Regions from separate parts of the Alteromonas sp. PRIM-21 genome, predicted to be linked through region 2. Evidence: predicted binding sites of a transcription regulator. Region 2 holds the regulator's gene; each other region holds the start of a gene.
What was found. The regulator sigma-54, encoded in region 2, starts transcription at its own class of promoters, with help from an activator protein. The targets are predictions, from matches to a motif close to GTTGGCACGNNNNTNGNNT.
Positions count from the first base shown of each region.

Region 1: IW644_RS15595 (DUF2884 family protein) is a predicted target of sigma-54. The motif match lies at 5,109-5,127, and genes of this name have one in related genera.
Region 3: IW644_RS16020 (Tll0287-like domain-containing protein) is a predicted target of sigma-54. The motif match lies at 3,075-3,093, and genes of this name have one in related genera.

Region 1 is NZ_JADOEK010000011.1:133,108-141,059, reverse strand. It holds gene IW644_RS15625 (putative bifunctional diguanylate cyclase/phosphodiesterase) at 1-369, shown strand, start outside; gene fghA (S-formylglutathione hydrolase) at 454-1,296, opposite strand; gene IW644_RS15615 (acyltransferase) at 1,410-2,324, shown strand; gene IW644_RS15610 (acyltransferase) at 2,321-3,214, shown strand; gene IW644_RS15605 (mechanosensitive ion channel family protein) at 3,218-4,570, shown strand; gene IW644_RS15600 (hypothetical protein) at 4,707-4,898, opposite strand; gene IW644_RS15595 (DUF2884 family protein) at 5,248-6,087, shown strand; gene IW644_RS15590 (NAD-dependent epimerase/dehydratase family protein) at 6,325-7,137, shown strand; gene IW644_RS15585 (sodium-dependent transporter) at 7,336-7,952, opposite strand, start outside.
Region 2 is NZ_JADOEK010000004.1:234,479-242,430, forward strand. It holds gene IW644_RS08795 (response regulator transcription factor) at 1-676, shown strand, start outside; gene mgtE (magnesium transporter) at 732-2,090, opposite strand; gene IW644_RS08805 (HPr family phosphocarrier protein) at 2,266-2,538, opposite strand; gene rapZ (RNase adapter RapZ) at 2,538-3,383, opposite strand; gene ptsN (PTS IIA-like nitrogen regulatory protein PtsN) at 3,467-3,910, opposite strand; gene hpf (ribosome hibernation promoting factor) at 3,924-4,211, opposite strand; gene IW644_RS08825 (RNA polymerase factor sigma-54) at 4,242-5,723, opposite strand; gene lptB (LPS export ABC transporter ATP-binding protein) at 5,797-6,522, opposite strand; gene lptA (lipopolysaccharide transport periplasmic protein LptA) at 6,525-7,070, opposite strand; gene lptC (LPS export ABC transporter periplasmic protein LptC) at 7,039-7,617, opposite strand; gene kdsC (3-deoxy-manno-octulosonate-8-phosphatase KdsC) at 7,614-7,952, opposite strand, start outside.
Region 3 is NZ_JADOEK010000012.1:47,535-55,486, forward strand. It holds gene IW644_RS16005 (TonB-dependent receptor) at 1-1,113, opposite strand, end outside; gene IW644_RS16010 (hypothetical protein) at 1,185-1,595, opposite strand; gene IW644_RS16015 (sigma-54 interaction domain-containing protein) at 1,658-3,004, opposite strand; gene IW644_RS16020 (Tll0287-like domain-containing protein) at 3,157-3,777, shown strand; gene IW644_RS16025 (cytochrome ubiquinol oxidase subunit I) at 4,143-5,723, shown strand; gene cydB (cytochrome d ubiquinol oxidase subunit II) at 5,720-6,856, shown strand; gene cydX (cytochrome bd-I oxidase subunit CydX) at 6,867-6,980, shown strand; gene IW644_RS16040 (ATP-binding cassette domain-containing protein) at 7,230-7,952, shown strand, end outside.

The DNA.
Region 1 (7,952 bases), on a different contig from region 2:
ATTGAGAGCTTGGAAACAGTATCCATATTGCTAAATGAACTTAGAGCTATGGGTATTACTGTATCAATTGACGATTTTGGTACGGGCTTCAGCTCGCTAGTCTATTTAAAAAAGTTACCCATTGATGAGCTTAAAATTGACCGTTCTTTCGTAAGTGAACTAGAGAAAAACACCGACGACCAAGCTATCGTTCAGGCGATTTTGGGGCTTGCGAATAATTTAAATATCAAAATTATTGCTGAAGGTATTGAAACGCCACAGCAACAGCAGTTTCTACAGAATCACCAATGCGCATACGGCCAAGGATACTTATATCAGCGACCCGTCGCGATTGATGAATTCATCTCACTTGCAAGAAAGCTCAAATAATTTACAGCCTTTTATGCAAAATGATACAAAAAGCCGGAACTTGTTCCGGCTTTTTAGTGCACTTCTTAGCTTAAATGAACACGCTTAAATTAGGCCCATATGTCCCGCATGGAACTCTAAATGCTCTTCAATAAACGATGCAATGAAGAAATAACTATGATCGTAACCTTCGTGCATATTTAGCGTAAGCTGCGTATCTGATTGCTGCGCAGCATGTACCAGAGACTGAGGCTTTAACTGTTCGTGCAAGAACTCATCTTTTGTGCCCTGCTCTACCAACAAAGGCACACTATGGGTTTTGCTTGCTAACAGCAAAGATGCGTCGTAGTCCTTCCATGCTGCCTTGTCATCACCTAGGTATCCGCCTAGTGCTTTTTCTCCCCATGGGCAATCTGACGGATTCGAGATTGGGCTAAACGCTGATACTGAAACAAATTTGTTTGGGTTACGCATGCCGATAACAAGCGCGCCGTGCCCACCCATAGAATGTCCGCTAATTGCCCGCTCTTTAGTTACAGGAAATTCGCTTTCGATAAGCGCTGGCAGTTCATCAACAATGTAACTATACATGTTGTAGTGTTTGTCCCACGGGGCTTGAGTTGCGTCTACATAGAAGCCCGCTCCTAGACCGAAGTCATAAGCGCCTTCTTCATCATCGGGCACACCTTCACCACGAGGTGAAGTATCAGGCGCCACGATGGCCATACCCAGTTCTGCAGCAAGCTTCATTGCCCCCGCTTTCTGCATAAAGTTTTGGTCGGTACAGGTTAACCCCGATAGCCAATATAATACCGGCACCGGCTTTTCTTTAGAGGCAAATGGGGGTAGGAAAATTGCGAAAGTCATATCGCATTGTGTGGTTTCAGCTTTGTGGGTGTAGCGCAAATGCTGGCCCCCAAATGCTTTATTTTCGCCAATAAGCTCCATTTCAGCTCCTTAAATTCGTAAAATTGCACCTTTATTGTGGAATCAGTAAAGGCTCTATCGGATTTTAGATCAAGTTCGTTTACACTAAGCGCCTAATTTTTGAGGTAAGTACAATGGTAAAAGCCCTGTTGCATCATATTGTTGGCACTATTTCGGTTATCTGCTATTTCCTGAATACAGTTTTGTGGTCAACGCCTATATTCATTCTCGCGATTTTTAAATTAATCCCCATAACCCCGTGGCGACGCTTCATCTCTTATTTGCTCGATGCCTGCGCTACCGCGTGGATTGGTGTAAACAACCTTAATCAGCGCATCAGCGGTCGAACCAAATGGCAGGTAAACGGACTAGAAAAACTTACCCGAGATGATTGGTATCTCGTCGTTGCTAACCACCAATCTTGGGTCGATATCCTTGTTCTTCAACGTGTATTCAACCGAAAAATCCCTTTTTTGAAGTTTTTCCTTAAAAAAGAGCTAATTTATGTGCCAATTCTTGGATTGGCATGGTGGGCACTCGATTTCCCATTTATGCAGCGGTATTCAAAGTCTTTCTTGGCTAAAAACCCGCATCTCAAGGGAAAGGACATGGAAACTACACGCAAAGCGTGCGAGAAGTTTCGCAACAAGCCCGTTAGTATTATGAACTTTGTAGAAGGCACCCGCTTTACGCAGGGAAAACACGATAGGCAAAACTCGCCTTTTCAGCATCTTCTTAAGCCCAAAGCAGGCGGAATTGCCTTTGTGTTATCGGCCATGGGTGACCAGCTACATAAATTGATAGATGTCACAATAGACTACCCTAACGGCGTTCCTTCTTTTTGGGACTTCGTGAGTGGCAAAGTGCGCGACATCCGCGTAAATATAAAGGTTATGCCTATTAAAGACATTATGGAAAATGGCGTATTCAACGATAGTTACTTTGATGATCCGCAAGTTCGCGCCCGTTTTCAAACGTGGCTAAATGAACAATGGCACGCCAAAGATCAGCTTTTAGATTCACTTAACGCAACTCAGAAACCATTATGATCCGTGTAGTACTTGCGCCTTTTATTTTTGTTTTGCACACCACGCTGCAAATTCTGAACCTCGCTCTATGGGGCGGACTAATTATTCTACTTGGCTTGGTAAAACTGCTGTTACCAAATGGAAGAATTAGAACTGCCTGGAACAAGGTTATGCATGCCCTAATGTTTAGCTTTGGGCGTATTAGTGTGCTGTTAATCAGGCTATTTAATAAGGTTGATATTGAGTGTTCGGTTCATGGTGAGCTTTCAAAAAACAGTTGGTATCTAATTATCGCTAATCACCTGAGTTATCTAGATATTATTCTGCTTATTGAATTTGCCACACACCGCATTCCCGCGCCTAAGTTCTTTCTCAAAAAAGAGCTTATCTGGTTACCCTTTGTTGGGTTAGGCGCTTGGGCGCTCGACATGCCCTTTATGCATAGATACACCCGCGCATATTTGGAAAAAAATCCGGACAAGAAAGGCAAGGACTTAGAAACCACTAAAGCGTATTGTGAAAAGTTTAGAACGGTTCCTACTACCGTCATCAACTTTGTGGAAGGAACGCGCTTCACAACCCAAAAGCATTTATCTAAGCAAAGCCCTTACGAAAACCTACTGCCACCAAAAGCGGGCGGGGTTTCTTTCACGCTTTCAGCTATGGGTGAGCTATTTACTAACGTGTTAGATATCTCGCTACTTTACCCTGAAAATAAACGTCACCCCATGATGGCAATGCTAAGCGGTCAGATGACAAAAATCGTTATCGACGTAAACGTTACCCCAGTGCCAGAGCTACAACAAGAATCAGAACGCACTGAGTCTGAGTTTCGTCTTTATTTCCAAAACTGGTTAAATGCTCTGTGGGAAAATAAAGACAACCGTATAAAGAAACTGTTGGAGTCGTAAATAATGGAAGTCAGTGCTTCAGTACGCGATCATTTCATTCATTTGGTTAAAGACGTTTTTCCTAATTTAACCACTGAAGATCCGCTTTACAATTTGCTTGCTCTAGGCTCTATACTATTCGTAGCAATCCTTATCTACGTGGTTGCGCGCCTGCTGGTGCGTCCTCAAATAGCCAACTGGGTATATAAGTCGAATAATAAGTGGGATAACGCGCTACAAGAACACGGCTTCTTTAGGCGTTTAATGCACCTTTTCCCGGCTCTCTTCATTTACGTTACCACCCCCGTTCTCATTGACGATGAAGCTGTCATACACGGAATGATGATAAAGAGTGCCCAACTTTACATGCTGTATAGTGGGCTATTAGCTTTGTATGCCATGCTAAGCACGGTAGAAGATGTCTACAATGCTTCAGCCCTATCCCGGCGCGCCCCTATTACAGGCTTTATTCAGGTAACGAAACTTGCCTTCGCGATCATTACGATACTACTTAGTATTTCGTTGATTGTAGATAGAAGCCCACTGCTTATTGTGTCTGGCTTAACCGCCATTGCAGCTGTTTTACTACTCATCTTCAGAGACACCATTCTAGGCTTTGTTGCCGGCATTCAGATTGCCGCCAACCGCATGTTTAATACGGGCGATTGGATTGCCATGCCTAAGTATGAAGTAGATGGGGAAATACTTGAGATAGGCCTGACCAACGTTAAAGTGCAAAACTGGGACAAGACCATCTCTACATTGCCGACATATAGCCTTACCACTGAAGCGGTAAAAAATTGGCGGGGCATGCAGGAGTCTGGTGGTCGTAGAATTAAGCGCGCAATATATATCGATGTGCACTCTATCAAGCTTTGCGACAATGACATGCTAGAGCGCTTTTCAAAAATTCGTTATATCAATGAGTATGTCGAGAAAAAGAAGAACGAGCTTCGTGCCTATCACAGAGATTATTCTATTGATGAATCGGATCTGTTAAACAACCGTCGCCTTACTAACATTGGTACTTTTAGGGCGTATTTAGAGGCTTATATACGTAAACACCCAGATATTAACCAAGAACTGACGCTTATGGTTAGGCAGTTGCCGCCTAATGAGCTCGGTTTACCTCTAGAAATTTACTGCTTTAGTATTCAAAAAGATTGGGTTAAATACGAGAAAGTTCAGGCAGATATTTTTGACCATGTCATGGCCATGCTAGACCTGTTCGACTTACGCGCTTATCAACGTGATGGGCACTTATCCTTGCTTGCCCATCGTGAACATAGCGTGTTTAACAGCTCTGAAGGAAACGATGCCCGACAGGAACCTGCTCAACGCCGTATTGATGACGAAAGTGCCAATACACCAAGATAAGTAAAGGCGCCAAGAGAAGCGCAGGACAAAAGCGAACACGGCCGCAATGACAACGGCTAGTAGAACTTACATCACTGTTGTTTAAGGGCGAAAAAAAACCGGCTGTAATAGCCGGTTTTTTCATAATGCTTATTGCTTAAGCCAGTGCGTAGGCCATCAGTAAGCAAAGTACTAAACCAGTAACGCCAAAAAAACCATACTCGATTTTTTCCTGCATACCTTCAGCACCTGCTTTAGCAGTCATAAAGCCCATAACGATGCTGCTTAGCCCTAGCGTAAAGGCAATTAGCGCAACACCAAACATAATTGCATTAATCCAATCAGCCATTGTGATAACCCCTTAAAAATATTGGCGGTATTATGCACCAATAAATAAGATTTAACCATGCTTGGATTGGCTTAAATGTATCGCTATTGGTATTAATTGATCTTAGTCAAAACTACTAATTAATTAGCAATTTCACTAAATAGTGAATTAAAGACTGCTCTAAAAATCCGCTCTCAAAACTTAACCCACTGAAAAATATAAACTTTAAATTTTGGCAAGGCCATTGCTCTAATAAACTAGTAAAGATATACCAGCGAATAACGCTAGTGTTTATTTGATAGTGACTCTACACCCCATCGCAGCGCTTAGAACAAGGTTAATGTGTCACACCTAAATTAAGGAATGAACAATGTCTAACAAACTACTACTTTCTGTTGCCGTTACCAGTGCTTTGATAAGTGGCCACGCATTCGCGCATGACACAAGCTTTCAGAACAACAGCTGCGACATGGAGCTAGATGGCCATATTCAGTATTACCAAGGCGATCTCACGGTTCAGATGGACAACGGTTCAGTAATGACCATTGATGCTCAACACAATATGACCATTAACGGCGAGTCAGTTTCGCTAGACAGAGAACAGCAACGTTGGGTAAGTGAATACTACAACAACATTGATATTGCTATTCCTATGACTCTTACCATTGCCAGTGAAGGACTGGAAATTGCCAACGTAGCAGTAACTGAAGTGTTTACTGAGCTGCTGGGCGGTGACCAAATGGGTGATGATTTCAATGAATTGTTCAACTCACTAGAAACTAAATTAAACACCTCATTTTATGATGACGCGGGCAATATTCGCGTAGATTCTACGAAATTTGACGAGCCAGGCTGGTTTGACGAGAGCTGGGAGCAAGAGTTTGAAACACAAATAGAATCTTTGATCAGTGAATCTATGGGCCGAATTCTTATCGCGGTTGGCACACAAATGCTGTGGGAAGGTGGTGATATGTCTGAGTTTGAACAAAAGATGGAGCGCTGGGGTGAAGATTTAGAATATCGCTTGGAAAGCCAAGCCGCTTCGCTGGAAGAAAAAGGCGAGGCTTTGTGTAAAGTGCTGAAGAAAGCCGACTATGCTGAAGGTAAAATGCAGGCATCTATATCAGGGCTTGATGACTTGAACCTGCTAGATATTGATCACAGAGATCACCAGGAGCAACGCGGCCACAACGACGAAATGAAAATGTAGTCGAGTAATTTAGCGAACTATCCCCGCTACAACAAACTACTTACCTTTCTGTTTCACTTATTTTGAAAACCGACTGAAAAACCAGTCGGTTTTTAGTTTTTATACCGGTCGCTATCTAACTTTTGAGTATTTCACCTCTTTCAGATTTCTGCTTTTTCAGTTAATGGTAGGCGTACTAACGACATCCGCCCCTCGATTGATGTACTCTTAAGCCCTAAACAAAGGGGAATTTAATCGATGACTCAGAATGTAGTAATTAGTGGCTATGGCTGGTTAGCCGGCTATGTAGGCAGCGCACTGTCAGGTAAGGTCAATATTATAGGCACTACTCGAAGCCAACAAAAACGCCTCGCGTTAGAGGAACAGGGTGTTACCGCTATAGAATATGCACTGGGCGATGATACATCGGTACTATGTAGCCACTTACAAAACGCGACGTTATTGTTAAATATTCCCCCTGGTAGAAGAAACACCAACCTCGAATCATTTACTGAAAATATGCTGCGACTTATTGATGCTGCACTAAGCGCAGACGTCGCGCACATTATTTTTATCAGTACCACATCAGTTTACGGCGATGACACGAATAACGTCCTTACGGAACAAAGTGACACGAACCCACAAACTGCGTCGGCGAAAGCCCACGTGACTATTGAAAACCATTTAATGTCTAAGCGAGACCAAACTAATATCAGTATTGTTCGCTTAGCGGGTTTAGTAGGTCCAGATCGTCACCCAGCACGTTCATTAAGTGGAAGACAGTTAGATGCAGGAAATAAACGAATTAACCTTGTCCATGTGCACGACATTGTGTCTGCGTTAACCTCGATTATTTGCGACAAACCGCTAAACGACGTTATACACCTTTGCAGTTTATCTCACCCTAAGCGCGGTATTTATTATGTAGATGCAGCTAACGCGATGGGTATAGACACACCACACTTTTCTGATACAGAAGCTCAGCCTGGCGGCAAGGTTATCGACGCTGCGCAAAGTTGGGAAAGGCTTAACATTACGCCTACCTATGGTGACCCCTATAGCATGTTTTAAGGCTTATGCTTGTATGTTTACTTGGCTCGCTAAGACGGTTGTAGATTCATTGAGATGTATTCGCCAATAAGTTGTCAAAAAGCCATGAATTAAGAGCTAATCGCTAAAAGAAACAAAAACGGCAAGCCTCAGGCTCGCCGTTTTTTTATCCGAATTTACTGCTAGCACACAGCAAATACACTAGTTTTGTATGGTGAATTAACCGAACAGGCTTACACCAAAGTATTTCACCGCCACCGTGTTTACAAAAATCACAAGTAGAATTAGCGGAATAAAGGTTTTCAACGAAACATCCACATACTTTTCAAACCAGCTGCCTTTATAGCCGCTACTGCCTTCTTCCAAAGAAGCATTAAAATTAGCACTCTTCCAGCGATAAATAACGAACAAGCAGATTAGCAGGCCGTTTAACGGCAAAATAGTGTCGTAGAATACATCGTAAATTACGTCAAACAGCGATTTATCGGCACCTGCGTAGTGCATAAATGACGTCAGCATATCAACTTTACCAAACGACAATGCACTTAGAATTGCCAGCACAATCATAATGCTACCTAAAGAGCCTAGCGCCCATTTACGGCTCACGCCTTTTTCGTCCATTAGTGCTGCGACTGGTACTTCAAAAATAGACACTAGAGACGTAATTGCCGCAAAGAACACGAGTAGGAAAAACAGGCTCGCGACTATCGAAGCGCCCATATAGCCTATGGAGTCTTGTAGTGCTAAAAAGATACTAGGCAGATAAGTAAAAATCATACCTACAGACGATTCACTTAACTCATCAGGGTTAATATCTGGGTTAAAAGAGAATATGG
Region 2 (7,952 bases):
TGACGCAGTCTCTAATTTTCAATCAGCAGAATCCTTGCTAAAAGCACAACATTATTCACTTATAATCGTTGAATCGGCGCGAAATGCGATGTGCCTGCAGCGTATTAAAGCTTTAGTAGACGCTAACTCCGAAAGCTGGGTAGTGGCTGTTGAAAGTGATATGTCGACAGGAAATACGGCCTGTACGGAGGTAGATGAAGCAAATTATTATGAAGCGGGTGTTGATGACTACCTTACTGGTGCGTTTGACGAACGCATGTTTTCAGCACGTATTCGCTCTCATATGCGCAGAAGTATGCCCAACCGTGAGAATACGACAGCTTCCGGTGGTAGTGATGAGCGTATCGAGATAGGTCCGCTTAGCGTCGACTTGCGGTATCACAGCGTAACAATTAATGGGCAATTGTTGACACTGACAGCAAGAGAATTCACCTTGTTGAACTATTTCTGTAGGCATCCCAATCAGGTCTTTTCTCGCAATCAACTACTCAGTGAGGTATGGGGTTATAATCACGAAGGTTACGAACATACAGTAAACACCCATATTAATAGGCTACGCGCTAAACTCGATAAGATTAACAGTATTAAAAACGGCGGGCAGTTGGTACAGACCGTATGGGGCGTCGGATACAAACTTAATATAAATGCGTATACAGACAAGGCGCTAATTGCCTAAGCTATAATGCAAAAAATTGCTGGGCCCCTATTGAGGATGAATATTCTTTTTAGGCCTAAATTAAAAACAGGGTCGCCGTACCTAAAAAGGCGAAGATACCAACCACATCAGTGATAGTGGTAAGTATAACGCTTCCAGCGAGCGCAGGGTCTATTTTAAGGCGCTTCATAATCATAGGTAGGGTTGCGCCAGCAAGTGCCGCAGCAATCATGTTTACCATCATTGCAAAGGCAATAATAACGCCTAGCATGTAGTCTTGTTTCCATAGGGCAATGACAGAGGCAATAAGCACCGCCCAAATTGCGCCATTTAAAAAGCCGATAGCAATTTCTTTACTAATAAGCCAGCGAGAGTTACTAGCATTTACATGACCGAGCGCCATACCGCGAATAACGAGTGTTAGCGTTTGGTTACCAGCCACGCCGCCCATACTCGGTACTATGGTATTTAGAATAGCTAAAACGGCAAGCTGACTTAGCGTAGCTTCAAATAAGTCGCTTACCATAGCTGCCATTAGCGCAGTGACAAGGTTAACTGCCAACCACACGGAGCGACGTTTAGTACTTTGCATAACCGGTGCAAAGGTATCTTCATCGTCATCGAGACCGGCCATACTCATCATAGAGTGCTCAGCATCTTCACGAATGATATCAACTACGTCATCAATGGTAATTCGCCCCACTAGGCGATGATTTTCATCAACTACCGGAGCTGAAAGCCAGTTATAACGCTCAAATAGGCTCGCCACTTCATCGTCGGGCATGTTTACCGGAATGGCCTCTGACTCTTCGTCCATGACATCAGACACTTTGTCGTCGGTATCCGCGGTGAGTAGACGGGCAACCGGGATGATACCCACTAGGTTGTCGGTTCTATTTACTACATAGAAGGTGTCTGTATTTTCTGGTAACTCACCTTTTAAACGAATGTAACGTAGAACCACATCGATGGTAACATCAGGACGCAAAGTAATGGTGTCGGTGTTCATGATGAAACCAGCGGTTTCTTCACCGTAAGACAGTGCTTGCTCTGCGCGCACGCGGTCTTGTGCGTCCATTGAATCGAGAATGTCGGCCAATACTGGCTCGGGAAGACTGCTTAGCGTTTCTGCTAAGTCATCGGTATCCATCTCTTCAAGTGCATCAACCACATTGGCGGGGAGCATCTTTGTGATGATACCGTTTCGAACATCGTCAGACAGTTCTTCTAAAATGTCGCCGTGAAAATCGCTATCAATAAGCTCCCATAACTCGTCACGGGTTCTGCTTGGACTAGATTCAAGAATATGCGCAACGTCTGAAGGAGGAAGTTCAAGCAGAAGCTTACGTACAGATACAAATTGCCCGTTTATTAACGCTGCGTTGAGTGCACGTAATTGGGTTTGTACGTATTTAGAAACAAGCGCTTCTGCCATAAGGCGTTATTCCTACTATGCTGAGATGGAAAAATAGAGACTGTTTTAGCCTAAGTGTGCGTAGAATATCGCAATTATATTAAGTCTGTCATGATAATTGCGTGGCTTTTACGCAAGAATTTGGAATTACTAAGTTCGCTGTTGATTAATTCGTCAAGAGTGAGGCGTGTTGAGACTATTCGTCTTCGTTAAATCTGCCTTCAATTAGCTCCTCGATGGCAGCAAGTGCATCGACCGCGTCATCACCATCGACAATAACATCTACCTGTTCGCCCTGATGACTTTCCAGCATCATCAAGCCTAAAACGCTACTTGCATCGGCTTCTTTATCACCTTTTTTCAAAATGATTTTGGCATCAAATTGATTAGCAAGCTTAACCAATTGCGTGGCTGCTCTAGCGTGTAAACCTAGTTTATTAACGATAGTAAGCGTTTTTTGAATAGTCATTACTGGTTAAGCTCTCGGTGACGAATTTGAACATCAGGATGTATTTCACTGAAGGTTTTCGACAAGGTTTGGGCAATATAGACAGAGCGGTGCTGGCCGCCGGTGCAACCAATCGCTACCGTTACATAGCTTCTATTGTTGCGCTCTAGGTGAGGAAGCCATGTGGTCATTAAGTTCTGTATCTGCCAGATGAATTTTGTTACTACGGGCTGTGAGCCTAAAAATACCTCTACGGGGGCATCTAACCCAGTAAGGTGTCTAAGGTCAGGCTCCCAATGAGGGTTGGGAAGGAAGCGCGCATCAAAAACATAATCTGCGTCTTTAGGAATGCCATGTTTAAAGCCAAACGATTCAAACACCAGTACAAGGCGTGAGCTCTTCTTCCCTAAAATACGTTCCCGAATGAGTTCGGCGAGTTGGTGTATCGTTAGCTTATCTGTATCAAGGTATAAATCAGCGCGTTCAGTAATTGGAGCAAGGAGCGCAGATTCTGCTCTGATAGCTTCTGATAGAGACTTATTTAGTTTAGCTAAAGGATGAAGACGGCGAGTTTCGCTAAACCGCTTGACCAGTACGTCATCGCTTGCGTCAATGTACACTATAGTCATCGACCAAGAAGAAGGCAGGTAATCTAGAATCTCTACCAAGTCATCTGGATTTTTGGGAAGATTCCTTACGTCGATACTTACTGCAACTTGGTCGTATTCATCAACAACAGTATGGGTGAGGGTGGGAAGCAAATTTACTGGGATATTATCAACACAGTAATAACCTAAGTCTTCCAAAGCGCGAAGTGCGACAGACTTACCAGACCCTGAACGACCACTGATTATGATCAGCTTCACCTAAACTCTCCCTTATATTCTGGTTTCATCGCATACGCGTTGTTGAATAAAGCGCCTATCTATAATGTATAGGCTCTTATGGCTTAACTTAATGCAGAAATAATCTCGTCGCTGGTTGTTGCGCGGCGTATTGTTTTAATTGTTTCTTTGTCACTGAGCTTACCGGCTACGGTAGCCAGTGTTTGAAGGTGTCCTTCGGTTTGCTCTTCGGGAACGAGTAGCGCAAAAAATATGTCTACGGGCTTTTCATCTAGGGCATCAAAGTTGATAGCTGGTGTGCTTGTAACAACAATTGCTATTACCTTCTCAAGGCCAGCCAGGCGACCGTGAGGCAGTGCTATGCCGTTGCCAATACCCGTGCTACCCATACGTTCTCGAGCCATTAAGCTATTTAAAACCGTTGCCTGGTCAATGTTATCATTTTGCTTGGCAGCGATATCAGCGATGATCTCAAGAATTCGCTTTTTACTATTACACTGAACCGCACACTCGGTGCGGTCCAGACTTACGATGGCTTGTATATCCATGCTTAATTAACTACTAATGTTTTTTCAGTTTTTCCTTATGCTTGATTACCTGCCGGTCGAGTTTATCAACCATGCTGTCAATCGCCGCATACATGTCGGTATTTTCTGAGGATGCGAATACTTCAGCGCCACTTAAATGAACAGTCGCTTCGGCTTTTTGATTTAATTTTTCAACGTTCAGGATGACATGCACATTAGAAATGTGATCAAAGTGACGTTCAAGTTTGCTGAACTTCGTATCGACATAATTACGCAAAGAGTCGGTGATTTCGACATGATGACCAGTAAGGTTGATTTGCATATTTCGTCTTCCTTATATATTTAAGCCCGGTTAGATAAGGCTTTTGCGTTGGTTCGACGGCGGGATCGATAACGATTCCCGGTATTTTGCTATTGTTCGCCGAGCGACTTTTATGCCTTGCTCGGCCAACAACGAAGCAATCTTGCTATCACTTAGGGGCTTGCTAGGATTTTCCGCAGCCACTAACTTCTTGATCAATGCACGAATCGCTGTAGATGAACATTCACCACCTGACTCAGTTGCTACGTGGCTTGAGAAGAAATACTTCAATTCGAAGATACCACGAGGCGTATGCATATACTTTTGCGTTGTCACACGGGAAATAGTCGATTCGTGCATATCTACCATTTCTGCGACATCATTTAGCACCATTGGTTTCATCATTTCCGGGCCGTGCTCAAAAAAGCCCATTTGCTGCTGCACAATACAATTTGCGACCTTCATTAAGGTATCGTTACGAGATTCAAGGCTCTTTATGAACCACTTGGCCTCTTGCATGTGTGAGCGGATGAATTGTGAATCGCTACTGTTCTTAGCACGGCGACTCATTGCTGCGTACTGTTGATTTACGCTTAATTTCGGCAGACTGTCGGGGTTTAGCTCAACCACCCAACGGCCATTTTTCTTGGTTACTGAGACATCAGGAATAACGTACTCAGGCTCTTTAGTAACTAAAGCACTACCTGGACGAGGATTCAAGGTTTGAAGTAAACGCATTGCTTCGCGCAGCTGATCTTCTTTTAATCGGCTCTTACGCATTAGGGTGCGGTAGTCTTTACTGCTCAGTAAATCTGAATATTCCTCAATAAGCTGCTTCGCTTCAGCAAGCCACGGTGTGTCTTCTGAAAACTGGCGCAATTGCACCATAAGACATTCTTGAGGGGTACGAGAACCTGAACCAATGGGGTCGAACATTTGAATGCGCTTAAGTACACATTCTATTTCGTCCATTTCGATAGGCTCTTCAAGATCATCATCGTTGACCGCTTCTAAGATATCGTCAAGAGTAACGGTCAAATAACCTGATTCGTCAATCGAATCGATGATTGCAGTAGCAATGGCGCGGTCAGTATCCGAAAAATGAGTGAGCCGCATTTGCCAAAGCAAGTGCTCTTGGATGTCTTCAGTGGTCTCACCTTGGAATATTTGTTCATCATCATTAGATGGACCAGGTGCAGGCGCAGAAGAAGCGGAATAATACTCATCCCAAGTGCTGTCGATAGGTAGCTCATCGGGAAGGTCATTCTTCTCCAGTGCATCTCCTGCTTCTAGCGTGTCGCTTGATGCAGAAGCTGTCGCTTCAGCAGCGCTATTGTCACTATCGACATTGTTCTTTTCTACTTGTGGCTCGTCGCTACCTTCTTCCACTTCTAAAAGCGGATTAGAGTCGAGCGCTTCTTGAATCTCTTGCTGAAGATCAAGCGTAGAAAGCTGCAGCAGCTTAATGGCCTGCTGCAGCTGAGGTGTCATTGTAAGTTGTTGGCTAAATTTTAGCTGTAAAGATGGTTTCATCTACGTCTTATTTAAATGCTCTAAATTAAATATACCAGAGCGAAACTGAAAAATGACAATTCGGTTACACTAACTATAGCCTGAATTGTTCGCCTAGGTATACGTCCCTTACTTTTTGATTACTTAAAACCTGTTCCGCAGTTCCTTGCGCAATAAGCTCGCCATGACTCACAATGTACGCTTTTTCGCAAACATCCAATGTTTCGCGTACGTTATGGTCCGTGATAAGGATACCAATACCCCTATCTCGCAGATGCTGTATTATCTTCTTTATATCATTAACTGATATTGGATCAACACCGGCAAATGGTTCGTCTAACAAAATAAATTGTGGTTTTGCTGCCAGAGCTCGAGCAATCTCTACGCGACGCCGTTCTCCCCCTGACAAACTCATCCCCGTACTATTACGTATATGGTTGATATTAAATTCATCAAGTAGGGCATCTGCTTCTTCTTCTTGCTGTTGTGAATTTAAATCTTTACGGGTCTGCAAAATGGCCATGATATTTTCATGTACCGTAAGCTTTCTAAATATTGATGCCTCTTGCGGGAGGTAGCCTATACCGCGGCGTGCGCGCTCATGCATTGGCTGGTGAGTAAGCTCATTATCATCAATTTCGATCTTGCCTTTGTCTAAGTTGACCAAGCCTACAATCATGTAAAAAGTAGTGGTCTTACCAGCGCCATTAGGGCCGAGAAGCCCAACAATTTGACCGGTAGACACTGAAAGGCTTACATCGCGAACAACCTGTCGCGATTTATACGATTTAGCAAGGTTTTTAGCGCTCAAAGTTGCCATTGCTATTCATTGTCCTCGTTGTCTTTCTTAGACGATGTTTTACGAATGGTGTCAGGGGTAAACACTGTGGTTACACGACCTTCACCATCTTCACCGGCGCCACCCGTTGCAAGCAATTGTTCAGTAATCATATCGAACGTAATCTTATCACCTTGCACTTTGCTGGTATCTTGCTGTAGCTCAGCATTACCCGCCAGAGAAATAGTGCGATTAATTACTTCATAGCGAATTTCATTAGCTTTCGCTGATACTGGTGTACCGTCTTCTAGTGATTGAGAATAGCTTGCAGGGTTGCCACGAGCGATAAATATTTCACGGCCGCTGCCATCTGTAGCTATTACTTCTACTTCATCAGCTTCGATTAGGAGTGAACCTTGGGTAATAAGTACATCTTCCTTGTACAGAGCTGTTTTGTTTTTACCATCAATAAACTGGGTGTTTGACCCTATCTTAATGGGTTGTGAAAAATCTTCTTCACTGGCTGTTACCGCACCGCTAGCGATGGCAAGTAGAAGGCTAGTTGCTAGGGGAATAAGTCGTTTGTACATGATCTAAAAGCTCGTATTCTTGTGTGCGTAAATTCGCGTTAAACCCATTGCTTAAAATAAGGTATTGCGTACCCAGTATCTCAACGGGTTGATCAGATGTCATTTGTTTCGTGTCTAAATTTATCTGGATGTATTCCGTGGATAAACTTTTGACAAAATCATCGCTGGTTTGATTTTCAATAACAACGCTATCTTCAAGCTGAATTAATTCATTGTTATAAAGCGTTCCTTCCTCGGCAGTTACAACCCAAGGTGATGAAGCACTTTCTGTATAAAGGGTATATTTAGGTTGTTGGAACAAAACAAAGCCTAATTGGTCGTAGTGCTCCATCGACTCTGCAAAGACTTTGTGATTTAACTCACCATCTTGGTTGTACAAGGTCGTAGTTAAGTTTTTTGCCTTGTAGGCAGGCTTAAGCGCATCATTTTCGCTACTACCTTGAGTTTCAGGCTGCTCTTCCATCCACGTTGGGATGTACATCAGCATCGCTAAAATAAATAGCGCCGATATACTTAAACCTAAGCGATTAAAGCCAAACTGGCTCATACACTAGCTCCGAAAATGTCATTTGCAACGCCTTTAGCCTGCAAAATAGTATCCGATATTTCTCGAACCGCACCAAACCCACCTGGAAGTGTGGTGATCCAGTTCGCTTGTTTTGCAACAAAAGGGTGAGCATCGGCAACCGCAATTTTTACCGCTACGTGTTGATACATGCCAGTATCGGGCATATCATCACCTACGGCGGCAACTTCGCTGGGGCTTAACCCAAGGCTTTTCATTAACTCGCCAAGCGCGTCAGCTTTGTTTTCTTCACCCTGAATAATGTGCGCCACATTTAGCGCCTTCATTCTGTTTTCTACAATTGCTGAGCGACGCCC
Region 3 (7,952 bases), on a different contig from region 2:
ATAAATACTCGCGGTATCTCTTTGTACATTAGTAAAGTTATCTACAAAGAACATACCGTTATTTGGGTTAGTTATAACAGAGTTATTTCGGCTGTGGTGTAGATAAGCGCCCAACTCAAGCTCGCCACTATCCAGTGGCATAACATACTTGGCATCTAAGCCCTGAGCGATAGCGTCTGCATTGTTTTCTCTTGCCATGCTCTCAGACATCACCATGCGCTGGGAAAAGTTATCCATAGCATGTTGGTTACTGTTGCCAAACCAATTTATAGCAAAGTACTCTGCTTCGCCGGTGTTGTAGCGATAACCTAGTCGGTACCACGCTGCATCAATAAAACCTATATCCATGGCGAGCGCTGGTGTTCCGCTTTCATTTGTATTAAGCTGTTGATAGCTAGCATCGAATTGGTGTTTTCCCCATTTATAGCCAAGTCTAAATTTGCCGCCATTTCTTTGGTAGTGGCTGTTAGGTATAACGGCGTTATCGCCCGATTCTCGCTCATCACGCTGCTGATGCATGAACGCGCCGCTAACGAAGGCTTGGTCGGTTTTGTAAAGCACATTGCCCTGGTATTGTTGTCCGCTACCCGGACCAATTAAGCTGGCATTTACACTGCCAGTAATACCGCTTCCTAAAGCAAAAAGAGATGCTGCATCGGCGTTAATTCGCAGCTTACCACCTAGCGTTTGCACCCCAGCACTCACCGGAACAATACCTCGATACAAAGTAGCTGTAAGCCCTGGCTCTGGCAGTACGTGGGATAATGGCGAGTCCATGGAGTTAGGCCCTGCGCCTGCTATATCTACACCGTCTATAGATACGCCAACCCTATCACCGAAAAGCCCTCGGTATTGAATAAGACCTGTAACCGGCCCGTTTCGAGAAACAGATACGCCAGGCAGTTGCGCTAACTGATCGCCAAAATCAGCGTCTATATTGGTTGCGGCGGTCACCGTTTCTCGCTCAATTTCTACTGTATTATCATTAAGCGAAGAGCCAATAACTGTAATCACTTCTGTTGAAGCGCTGTCAACGAACTCGGGTGTGTTTGCATAAACGTGTGCAGTTGTGCAGGCAGCTGAAACAGCGAATGCCAGTAAAGAATACTTCATAACAATTCCATTAAATAAACGAACTATATGCACGGTTCAACCATGCGCGTTAAGTGTGTTTTTAGGTTTTGTTATGCAATTGGTGGAGCGCGGCCAAGCGGGGCGGCAAACGCAAACGATGTGTAGGGCGCTGCTGCAAGGCGAGATACTAAGGCGCGATAGCGCACTAAGGATAACACCGCCATTGAATCGATCGGAAAATTATCAATGTTAGGTAGGTCTGCCAGCGTACCGTTGGTGCAATCTACATGCTCGACAGGCGCTTTAAGTAGCTCTGGGCTTATAAATACAAATTCACCTTCAAGCGCTGTTGCACTTACCGATATATAGCGCATGGTTTTGCCAGTACAGATAAGTTCAATATCGTCGCCCACCAACTTACGCGCATGCTGCATAGTATGCGAAGCAAGGCCGAGTGCTAATGCATTTTGCAAAAGCATACAAAGGCAAAGTGTTAAGGCTATCAGGCGTTTAATCGACATTTTTTATCTTTTTTAATTGCGCACTTTTATCATAGCCTGTGACGACAGTTTATTTCCACTGATTAATTGTGTTCGTTTGTACCAGCTTTGATACCGGCTTTATTTAATTTTCGATAAAGGGTACGTGTACTCACGCCCAACTGGTCCGCAAGCTGGTTTATATCGCCTTTGAAAGTATCATAAACCTCAGCAAGATAAGCGTACTCGGCTTCTTCTAGGGTCATAATTTCATTCGTAGGCTTTGCTAGCCCCTTAACACCCACTTTTCGAACGTATTTACCATTACTATTTGCCACTGGGCTTAGGTCTTCGCCTGTAAAGTCATCGTCAAGGTCAGGTAAGTCTGACTCGTATATTACGGTCTCATCGGCAAGTAATATGGATTGCTCCACGATGTTACGTAACTCGCGAATATTGCCCGGAAAAGTATAGCTACTCAATTTCTCTAGTGTTTTTTTGCTGAAACGCTTTTTCTCTTGCGACTGCGCTAAAAAGTGCGTTGCGATAAGCGCAATATCTGACTGTCTTTCTCGCAAAGATGGAAGGCTAATAGGAAAGCCCGCAATTCGGTAATAGAGATCGCGTCTAAACTCGCCTCTTTCTACCATTTCTTTTAAATTCTTATGCGATGCGCAAACCAAGCGGAAGTTAGCTTTCTTCGAGGCTACACTACCCACGGGGCGATAGGTTTGGGTTTCAAACAATCTTAGTAGTTTAACCTGCATGGCAAGGGGGATATCACCTACTTCATCAAAAAATAGGGTGCCGCCTTCCGCCGCTTCTACTAGCCCTTTTTTGTTTGAAGTAGCGCCAGTGAAGGCACCTTTTTCATAGCCGAATAACTCACTTTCAAGCAAAGAGTCAGACAGTCCAGTGCATTCAATTACGACAAAAGGCTTGTCTGCACGACTACTACTAGAGTGCAATGCTTGCGAGACCAACTCTTTACCTGTGCCAGTTTCTCCGTGCAGCAATACGGCTATATCTGAATTTGCAGCGCGATTTATTTTATTAAGCATAGTTTTAAATGCTTTAGACTCGCCAATCATTTTGCCTGCTGCAGGACGATTAGATGCAAATGCAAGCTTATCTAAAATTTCTAAATAACCTAATAAATCGCCATTCCCATCGAATATTGGACGCATCAAAATATCGCAATAACTTTGGCCTTCGCTGGTGGAGTGAATATGTACCACGCTCGCCGCTCGTCCAGTCGTCTTACTTTGCTGCATGGGACACTGCTCGCCGCATTGATCACAGGGTTTGTTGTTGCGATGAGATACCTGATAGCAGGTGCTATAGCCTAACTTAATATTAACGGGGTACGTGTCTCTGTAAGGCGCATTAACCGCCTCAATAATATAGTTTTGATTGATGAAAATAGCGGGTTTGTCTATTGCATCTATCATTGCTTGTACAATTGATATGTTCATTGTCAGCGTATTAGTTAATTCTAATTTTATTTCATCAATTTAACATACTGGCACAAAGCTTGTTCACTGTTTGAGATAAATGACTTGGCTTCAGTAGCCATAAACTCAGTTATCAGGAGCGTTACCTTATGAATAAATATGTGGCTTTAATGGCGTTAAGCACGATATTAAGCGCAATGTTAAGCAGCTGTAGTCTCGCTGAAAAACCTCAAATGACTAATATTGATGCGCAAGAAGGAGAGGCTCAAATAAAAATCAAACAGGCTAAAGGGCACGTAAAAGCGCTTGGCGCCGGGCTTAAAACGCGACTTCAACAAGCTATAAAATCTGGTGGTTTAACAGCGGGAGTAGAAGAGTGTCAATTAGCCGCAGGGCCAATTGCTGATAGCCTAAGCAAGAATGGTTGGGCGGTAGGACGTACTTCACTCAAAGTACGTAACCCGGATAATGCACCGGATGGCTGGGAGCGGGAACAGCTAGCGCATTTTTCTAGTCTTTTAGAGAAAAACAAACTAACTAGTGAACCGCTTAAAAGACCCTTAGACGCATATCAGTATGATGATGAAAGCGGTGAATTTCGCTACATGATGGCCATTGAACAAGGTCAACTTTGTATGGCGTGCCATGGCACTAATGTAGCCCCTGCGGTGAAAGACGTTATTGCCAAGCATTACCCTGATGACCAAGCTACGGGGTTTAAGGTTGGTGATTTGCGCGGTGCTTTCACGCTTACATATCAACCTGAATAGCGGTGATTTTACAACTTAGTCCCACAGTGTCTCACTGACAAAGTGCTCAACATTCTCCTCTCCTTCGCGTCATTTTTGTCTCTTTTTTGACAAAAATGACGCGGTTTTCATATTAGATTCTTGCGATGGATCAAAGTGCTCAACTTTCGACCATGGAATAATCCTCCCGCAGCGTACGAAGATGCCGTTCTGCGACCAAGCTTTGCTTTTAAAGTGAAACCAATTTGGCAAGTGGCACAGACCGTGCTCTAACAAAGCAGATAAAGCTGTCAACGCTGAAATTTCAGTAGATATCCCACTGAATATTAAACGACCCATTTTTATTTCATGCGCTTAGCGCACCTGCTTGAAAAGGGAGATAACCCATGAGCGATACGTTAATAGAACTATCGCGGTGGCAATTTGCATTAACTGCGATGTTCCACTTTATTTTTGTACCCTTAACGTTAGGGCTTAGCTTTTTACTTGCTATTATGGAATCCGTTTACGTAATGACAGGTAAAGAGATATACAAGCAAATGACCCAGTTTTGGGGAAAACTGTTTGGAATTAACTTTGCCATTGGGGTAGCTACTGGCTTAACCATGGAGTTCCAGTTCGGTATGAACTGGTCATATTATTCTCACTATGTGGGCGATATCTTTGGAGCACCGCTGGCTATTGAAGGATTGATGGCGTTCTTCCTGGAATCTACCTTTGTGGGGTTGTTCTTCTTTGGCTGGGACAAAATGTCTAAGGTTAAACACCTTATGGCAACCTGGTTGGTGGCTATAGGCTCAAACTTCTCAGCATTATGGATCTTAATCGCTAATGGTTGGATGCAGTATCCAGTAGGCGCTGAATTTAACTTTGAAGCCATGCGTATGGAAATGACCAGCTTCGCTGAAGTCATTTTTAATCCGGTTGCACAGGTCAAGTTTGTTCATACAGTATCTGCAGGTTACGTGACCGGTGCTATGTTTGTGTTGGCCATTTCAAGCTATTACCTACTAAAACATAAGCATATTGCTTTTGCTCGCCGTTCTTTCGCCATTGCTGCAAGTTTTGGCTTGGCTTCAACCCTCTCAGTTATTGTGTTGGGTGATGAAAGTGGTTATGAACTTGGTGACGTACAAAAAGTGAAGTTGGCTGCTGTAGAAGCAGAGTACGAAACCCACCCCGCACCCGCTCCTTTTACCGTTTTCGGTATACCGAACGATGAAAAAGAAGAAACCGAGTATGCACTTCAGATTCCGTGGGCAATGGGCATTATTGCTACACGCTCGTTAACTGAAGAAGTAAAAGGTATAAAAGATTTAAAAGAAGAAAACCGCGAGCGTATCTTAAGCGGCATTAAAGCGTACGAAGTGCTTGATGATGTAAGAAACGGCACAGCGACCGCTGAGCAACGCGCTGCTTTTGAAGCGAACAAAGATAGTCTTGGGTACGCTATGTTGTTAGAGCCTTATACCGATAATGTTTCTAACCCTTCAGAAACTGCTATTCAACAAGCCGTTGACTACAGCATTCCTCCGGTAGCGCCACTATTTTGGAGCTTCCGAATCATGGTTGCTGCAGGCTTTATCATGCTGGCGCTTTTCTTATGTGCTTTTTACTACAGCACAAAACACAAAATCACTCAGCCTCGCTGGCTGCTAAAAGGCGCACTATATGGCCTGCCGCTTCCTTGGATTGCGTGTGAAGCAGGCTGGTTCGTCGCTGAATATGGTCGTCAGCCATGGTCTATTGCAGAAGTATTGCCGGTTCATACCTCAGTGTCTAATTTGGCGATTAGCGACGTCGTAACCACTATTGTTGCCTATACCGTCTTCTACACAGCAATGTTCATCATTGGCTTTTACCTAATGAAAAAATTCGCGAAGAAAGGTCCTGTGCCTCCCGAGGATACAAAGACTGAAACTGAGCTTGATCTTATTGACCTTGATGAGCAAGGAGCAAAAGCATGATTGATTATGAACTGTTACGTGTCATTTGGTGGTGCTTAGTTGGCGTTCTGCTAATTGGGTTCGCCGTAACTGACGGCTTCGATTTAGGTGTGGGTGCCTTGCTTACACTTATCGGTAAAAACGATAAAGAGCGACGCGTGATGATTAACACTGTTGGGCCTCACTGGGATGGTAATCAGGTGTGGTTTATTACAGCAGGTGGTGCAATCTTTGCTGCGTGGCCGATGATTTATGCTACGGCGTTTTCAGGCTTTTATCTTGCTTTAGCATTGACGCTAATCGCCTTATGGATGCGTCCAATTGGCTTCGATTACCGCAGTAAATTGCCTAACCCAAAGTGGCGCAAAGCTTGGGACTGGGCCTTGTTCGCGGGCGGTATCGTTCCAGCGCTTATCTTTGGTGTAGCGTTCGGTAATCTGCTATTAGGGGTGCCTTTTGAGCTAGACAGCACCCTGAAATCAACTTACACAGGGTCGTTCTTCGGGCTGCTAACACCTTTTGCCTTAGTGAGCGGATTACTGTCAGTGGCTATTTTACTTAACCATGGTGCGACATGGTTACAAATGAAAACCGATGGTTTTATTGAGGTGAGAGCCCGTGCCGTGTCAGTGGTTTTGAGCCTTGTGGGCGTAACCTTGTTTGTTGTTGCAGGTTTTTGGGTAGCATTTGGTTTAGATGGCTTTGTAATTACCTCTGCAGTAGACACCATTGCTACATCGAACCCGCTTAAGAAAGAGGTAGCTATTGAAGCGGGCGCTTGGATGAGCAATTACAGCAAATATCCTTTCATGGTGATAGCACCTGTATTAGGTGTAGTGGCTGGTCTTGCCTGCGCGTTCTTCTCTAAGAAAGGCAAAGCGGGTATGGCGTTCGTATCAAGTGCGCTGTTTATTACAGGCGTAATTTTAACTGCGGGTTTTTCAATGTTCCCATTCCTAATGCCAAGCATCACTATGCCCGAAGCCAGCCTTACAGTATGGGACGCTACGTCGAGTCATATGACACTAAACGTTATGTTCATCGTTGCCTGCATCTTTGTACCTATTGTACTTAGCTATACGGCTTATAGCTTCTACGTAATGCGCGGTCGCATTAAAAACGATGATCTTGACCAATCTCACACCATTTATTAAGGAGAGGGCTATGTGGTATTTCGCGTGGATATTGGGAGTTTTACTGGCGTGCTCTTTCGGCATTATCAACGCCATGTGGTTGGAGTCGACGGAGAACATGGATAGACCCGAAGACCAAGAATAGAAGTGGAGGTAGGCTGGCCGCAGAACACGCCGTTAACCTATCCATTTGGGACCTTCAGCAGCCTCTGCTGCTGAAGGTTTGAAAGTGGGGAAAACTCCGCGCTATCAGAATTATTGAAAGGTGGAAGGGGGCTTTTTGCAGCAAGCTCTCCACCACTTATAAGAAACGAAACAACCAAAAAGATAGAAACTAACAGTGATTAAAGAAAAGGTTCCCAGCAGACAAACACTTACTCAGTGGTGTAAGGAAATGGATAGCGCGCACACGCTTGGCTTGCGCCGTTCGCTTATGTCACAGGTAGCGGTTAAGTGTTTGTCGCTTTTTTCTTTAATTATTGGCTTTTACTACTTTTCTAGCATTGCACAAGACTGGGTGGTGAATAAAACACCCGCGTTACAAAGTGATCTAGTGGGCTTATCTGTTTGCTTGGGAATAACCTGGGTGCTCCAAGGCGTAGCGAATCGCTTGTCGTGCCGAGCGAAAGACTCGGTGCTCAACAAGCTGGAGCAGAAGTTAAGTAAGGTGTTTGTTTCTCGCCAACATGCCTTGGTTCGACAGCACTCAGTTTATTACTGGCAAACGCTATGGTTACAGAATCTACAAGCTTTTACAGATTGGGCATTGGAATATCGTGTTCAGCAAACAATAGCCGTTGTAGTGCCTTTATTAGCATTAACAGTGATTTTTTATGTCAATCCCGTTATTGGTTTTGGTTTACTTATCACTCTGCCCGTTGTGCCGCTTTTCATGATTATTGTTGGTAAGGGCGCAGCTGCACTGCATCGTAAACACTTTGTCGCTCTTGAAAGGCTGGGAAGCTTATTTACAGACCGCTTAGCGGCGTTGCCAATGCTATCAAATTTTCAAGCGCATCAAAGTCAAACTGCCCTTTTAAAAGAAGCAAGCGAACATTTAAATACACGTACAATGAAAGTCGTCAGTGTCGCGTTTTTATCTAATAGTGTGCTCGAC